2 linked regions of the Prochlorococcus marinus str. MIT 9515 genome follow. The protein of the gene in region 2 interacts with the protein of the main gene of each other region in a pairwise test. Links are inferred from orthologs where the notes say so. Each region holds a gene or a part of one and is shown on either strand. Other genes may lie near its edges. The genes, in order: cysK and cysE.

The links.
Region 1: the proteins of cysE (region 2) and cysK interact in binary tests that used the Escherichia coli proteins (3 or more experiments, as listed by UniProt). The link is inferred for Prochlorococcus marinus str. MIT 9515 from one-to-one orthologs.

What each region holds. Positions count from the first base shown.
Region 1 is NC_008817.1:415,718-418,816, forward strand. Bases 67-2,825 are described here. They hold cysK (cysteine synthase A), read right to left. Parts: upstream 2,060-2,825; coding sequence 1,073-2,059; downstream 67-1,072. Other genes in these bases: queA (tRNA preQ1(34) S-adenosylmethionine ribosyltransferase-isomerase QueA), read left to right, coding at 67-1,067; P9515_RS02315 (PLP-dependent transferase), read right to left, coding at 2,144-2,825. Also shown: more of queA, read left to right, coding at 1-66; more of P9515_RS02315, read right to left, coding at 2,826-3,099.
Region 2 is NC_008817.1:1,608,748-1,611,943, reverse strand. Bases 314-3,169 are described here. They hold cysE (serine O-acetyltransferase), read right to left. Parts: upstream 2,181-3,169; coding sequence 1,446-2,180; downstream 314-1,445. Other genes in these bases: P9515_RS08760 (GntR family transcriptional regulator), read right to left, coding at 2,183-3,169; secA (preprotein translocase subunit SecA), read left to right, coding at 314-1,438. Outside these bases: more of secA, read left to right, coding at 1-313.

The sequences.
Region 1 (3,099 bases), 1.2 Mb from region 2 along the record:
ATTGTCTTGATGAATCATTAATAGCAGGTAAACCCTCTAAAGTAAGGCATGAATCTAGATTAATGATAGTTAGAGATAGTTCGCTAAAAGAAGATTATTCAACAAATAAATATACCAAGGATCTCTTGGCTGAACTTAGAGAGGGGGATCTGGTAGTCATAAATGATACAAAGGTGATGAAAGCGAGGTTAAAGGTTGAATTAGAAAATGGACAATTAGTGGAATTATTAGTGTTGGAGAAATCAGATCAATCTACTTGGCTATGTTTAGCAAAGCCTGCAAAAAAGTTAAAAATAAATAAACAATTAAATTTAAAGTCACCCTTTGCGAAAGATATAAAGTTAAAAATTTCTGGGATTGATGATGAAACTGGAGGAAGATTCATCAAGTTTCCAGAAAACATAAATGATTTAATTTCAATGAATAAACTCCTTGATATATTCGGAGAAATTCCAATCCCTCCATATATAAAAAGTTCTGAGGAAGAATCTTTTCATGAAAATAGTTATCAAACTGAGTATGCATGTAATCCGGGAGCAGTTGCAGCACCCACGGCAGGATTACATTTAAGTAAAAGTCTTATCTCAAATTTAAAAAAGAAAGGAATATTGGTTATGCCTATTACTTTGCATGTAGGTTATGGAACATTTAAGCCAATTGATCAAGAAGATTTATCTGATTTAAAACTTCATAAAGAGTGGGTCAGTGTTAGTAAAAAAGTAGTAGAAGAAATAAAAAGAATAAAAAAGACAGACAGACGAGTAATAGCTATTGGTACTACTAGCGTGCGAGCTCTTGAAAGTTGCTATTCATATGCAATGAAAGACTTTATTCCTATAGCTAAGTATGTTGATTTAGTAATTAAGCCAGGCTATAAATTTAAGGCAGTCGATGGATTATTAACCAATTTTCATCTCCCTAAGAGTTCATTATTACTCCTAGTAAGCGCGATGATTGGTAGAGAGAGGTTATTAGATCTATATAAAAAAGCCACAAAAGAAAAATTTAGATTTTTCTCTTATGGCGATGCTATGTATATTTCACCAGATTCATTTCTGGAGAAATAATATTTTTAAGCGTTAATTGGTTCCTCAATTATGCCGCTTGGGACTTCAGTAAACATTATTGATGATAAATATCTTTCCGCTAAATCAGGAAGAACAACGACAATAGTCTTGCCTGCATATTCATCTTGTTCAGCTAATTTAACAGCAGCAGCAGCAGCAGCTCCGCAAGATATACCAACGAGCAAGCCTTCCTCTTTAGCCAATCTTAAAGCCATTTCTATAGATTCATCGTTTGTAACCTGTTCAACTTTGTCAACAATTGATAAATCAAGATTTTTAGGGATAAATCCTGCCCCTATTCCTTGAATTTTATGTGGTCCTGATTTCACTTCCTCTCCATTAAGTGTCTGAGTAATAACAGGACTATGAGATGGTTCAACTGCTACAGAAGTAATATTTTTACCCTTTTCTTGTTTAATGTATCTTGAGACTCCTGTTATTGTTCCACCTGTTCCAACTCCTGCAACTAAAACATCAATTGCACCATCGCAATCATCCCAAATTTCAGGCCCAGTTGTTTTAAAATGAATTTCTGGGTTTGCTGGATTATCAAACTGACCTGGCATAAAATATTGAGAGGGATTGCTTTCCGCAATCTCTTTGGCTTTAGCAATTGCTCCTGGCATACCTTTTGAAGCCTCTGTTAAAACAATTTCAGCCCCTAATACTGCCATCACTCTTCTTCTTTCTATCGACATAGATTCTGGCATAGTAAGGATTAACTTATAACCTCTTGCTGAAGCAGTAAAAGCTAGGGCAATTCCAGTGTTTCCAGATGTAGGCTCAACAATTGTTTTATCTTTTGTGAGTTTCCCGCTTTTCTCAGCGTCCCAGATCATGTTTGCACCAATTCTGCATTTAACACTATAGGCAGGATTCCTTCCTTCAATTTTTGCTAGTACAGTAGCTTTAGCATTTTTAGTAACTGACTTTAATTTTACTAATGGAGTGTTTCCAATAGCAAAGCTGTTGTCCTCATAAATTTTTGCCATTTATGTTTTAAGAAAATATATTTTAATATTAACTATTTTTCGTAAAAAGAGTATATAAGTTTCTATACGGTAAATACTAGGGATTTAAAAATTATTTAATGCTTCAGAAAAGGTATGCCATAAGTGATTTTCGTCTTCTAGTCCTACAGATACCCTTAAAAGGTGTGAAGGTACACCAAAACTCTCAGCCCACTCCAATTCTTCATAATGAGCTAATAAAACATAAGGACATACAAGTGTAAATTTCGTACCTAAACTAGGTCCTTTAGATATTTGAAGAGAATCATAAAACTTTTTAGCTTTTTCTTTTCCTCCTTTTAATTCAAATGATAATAAGCAACCATATCCCCCATCAGAAGTTAGTATGGAATTGAAATTGGGACAATTTTCTGGATGGAAAATATTTTTTACTTCTTTATGGGTCTCTAATCTTTTTTTTAATTCCAAACAAGCTTTATTTTGCTGAAAAACTCGTTGTTTTACATCTCTACTAACTTTTTCTAAAGAAACTATATCTCCATCTGAAAGTATTGGAAGGTTAATTTGCTTTAATGCATTTCTAAACTGATCAATCCATCTGCTTTTTGGATTTAGTATTAATGAGCCAGCCAGAATATCTCCGCTACCTGAAAAGATTTTTGTAAGTGAGGTGAAAACGATATCTGCATGTTCTAGGGAATTTATATTCAAATTTGAACCAATGGTATCGTCAACTATCACAGGTATATTTAATTTATTTGCTATTTTTGAAATTTTTTTTATGTTTACACATTTGAGCATTGGATTACTTGGTAATTCAATAATCAAGGCTGCTGGATTTATTCTTAAAATTTCTAATTCAATATCCTTGCAATCTTCTTCTGTTATTAGCTTGGCTCCATGAAAGATATTCATTGGTAATTTAAGTACATCAACATATGGGAAACCAATTTGTAGAGTAGGTTTTTCGGGAAATAATTTATATATAATTTCTAATATTGTGTATAACGCAGACATGCCTGATGAAGTGAGGTGAATATCATTAGAGTCCGTTTTTGTAA
Region 2 (3,196 bases):
TGAACAGCAAATCCCTCATAATTTACTAAATGCGAAGCCAGAAAATGTTGAACGTGAGGCAGAAATCGTAGCTCAGGCAGGAAGATCAGGCGCTGTAACCATTGCTACAAATATGGCTGGAAGAGGTACTGATATTATTCTTGGTGGTAATAGTGATTATATGGCAAGGTTAAAATTAAAAGAAACTTTAATGCCATTACTTGTTAAACCAGATAATGAGCATAAGCCACCGATACCCCAACAAAGAAGTTCAAAAGCTGGTGGAGGTTTTGCTTCAAAGAGTGAGTCAATTTCAAATAAGAATAGTAAAAGTAGCGGAGCCAGTCTTTTCCCATGTCAGTTAGGAGAAGATACGACAAGAAAATTATCTTTATTATCTAATGAACTTGTTAAGAGTTGGGGAGAGAGAACTTTAACTATTTTGGAATTAGACGATAGAATTGCTACTGCTGCTGAAAAGGCACCTACTGAGGATAAACTCATACAATCTCTTAGAGATGCTTTGTCAGATGTAAAAAATGAATATGAAAAGGTATTAGTTCATGAAGAGGAAAATGTAAGAAAAGCTGGAGGTCTTCATGTTATTGGAACTGAAAGACACGAATCAAGAAGAGTTGATAATCAACTTAGAGGAAGAGCAGGGAGACAAGGAGATCTAGGAAGTACTAGATTCTTTTTATCCTTGGAAGATAATTTATTAAGGATATTTGGGGGTGACAGGGTAGCAAATTTAATGAATGCTTTTAGGGTAGATGAAGATATGCCTATTGAGTCAGGAATGCTTACTAGATCTTTAGAAAGTGCTCAAAAGAAGGTTGAAACTTATTATTATGATATTAGAAAACAAGTGTTTGAATATGATGAGGTAATGAATAACCAAAGAAAAGCAGTTTATAATGAGAGATTACGAGTTTTAAAAGGTAGTGATTTGAAGAAACAAGTTTTAGGATATGGAGATAGAACAATGGAAGAAATTGTAGAAGCTTATATAAATCCTGATTTACCTCCAGAAGAATGGGATATTGAGCAATTGATTTCTAAAGTAAAAGAATTTATTTATTTATTAAATAATCTCAAATCAACTGATGTTAGTGTTCTATCAGTTGAAGAATTAAAAAATTATCTTCAAGAGCAATTACGTATCGCATACGATTTGAAGGAAGCTCAAATAGAGCAATTTCGTCCAGGTTTAATGAGAGAAGCTGAGAGGTTTTTTATTCTTCAACAAATTGATAATTTATGGAGAGAACATCTTCAATCGATGGATTCTTTAAGAGAATCTGTAGGATTAAGAGGTTATGGTCAGAAGGATCCTTTAATTGAATATAAAAATGAAGGTTATGATATGTTTCTTGAAATGATGACAAATATGAGAAGGAATGTTATTTATTCAATGTTTATGTTTCAACCGCAAAGTGAAAAAGAAACTAAGAGTTGAAATTAATTTAATTATCTCCTAAGAATTCTATTATTTCTTTGTCTTTTATATTTTGTGCATCACCGATTTTTGTAATATCCATAGATTCTGTTTTCACTAAAGTTCTTAAGGTTTTATTTAATCTAAGAACTTGATTCTCGAGTTGATCAATTCTATCCATTAAGTTTTTAATGACACTGGCTTCAGCATCTGGTAACGCAGAGTGTGCTAGTGGATTAACTTTGACACCACTTTGATGAACTACTCTTCCAGGGATGCCAACAACAGTACTATTTTCTTCTACATTACGAACAACAACAGAACCTGCCCCAATGCGAGTATTAGGCCCAACTATTATTGAACCGAGGACTTTTGCTCCTGCTCCTACTACTACATTTTCCATTAAAGTTGGGTGTCTTTTCCCATGACTTTTGCCAGTGCCCCCTAAAGTAACTCCTTGATAAAGTAAGCAATTGTTGCCAATTTCAGCTGTTTCACCAATCACAACTCCCATCCCATGATCTATAAAAACTTTTTTCCCTATTTTTGCACCTGGATGTATTTCTATTCCAGTAAATAATCTATTCAAGTGACTTAATATTCTAGGAATTAAAGGTACTTTTAATAGCCATAATTTATGAGTTAATCTATGCATTACAATTGATTGGAAACCAGGATAGCAAAGGAAAATCTCTAAAATACCTCTTGCTGCTGGATCTCTTTCTCTTATTATTTCAATGTCCGATCTAAAATTTCTCAACATAGTTAATTAATCACTCCTATTTCTGTTTTTAATTGATTTATTGTTTCGATACTTAAGTAATTTTTTGCACATATAATTTGTGGCATTCTCATTAGTTGGGAACGGTTTTTGATAAGAGCATTTTCAACAACCGATAAACTAGGTCCGTCGCAGACTACATAATTTGAAGATTTTAAAAGAGTAAGTAATTTACTGCTGTTATCCGAAATAGCTGTCATAAGTACTATGTCACTTCCTCTCATACTGTGTATGATAATTTCTGCTGCTCTTAATAGTCCAGGACTAATGCTCACAATGCCAACACAACTACCAAGTTGTAATTCTTTTATTATCTTTAATTCTTTCTGAAAGTCGCTCAAATCAACTGCTATGGCTCTTACTCTATATTTTTTTGCTAGTTTTTCTAAAGGCTGCAAAAAATATCTACTTGTAACAATTGTTCCATTATTTGAGTTGCAAAGAACTTTTTCTAATTCCTCCATGGGAATAACTTCAACTGGGACATTGATTTTTGGAGAGAGGTCTTCTGCAATTAACATGGAGGCACCTATATCTTCCCTTGGAGTACTTACTAATATTCTTGACCCACATTTTATACGCCAATCAATTTCGTAAGTTAAAAAATTTCGTGTTTCTTGCAGAGTGCACCCAAGTTTTATTAATTTATCAATTGCTTTTTTTGCTTCTTGATCAGGAGCTCGATTAGAGTTGTTTTTTGAATTAAAAGATTTTTTAAAATCACTTTTTTTAAGGTTGTCTCTTACATAAATACCTGAACCTGCTATAGCTTCAACAACACCATCCATCTCGAGTTGTCTGTAAACTTTACTGATAGTATTACGATGAAGCCCTGTTTGCATCGCTAATTGTCTAGTACTTGGCAAACGGTGTCCAGGAGGATAATATCTGGCTGCAATTGCAAAGCAAATCTGATTGTATAACTGTATCGAAGCCGGAATATCAATTTCTTGTTGAATATGGAATCTCACTTTAGAAAATACCTAATTTAGTTCTTA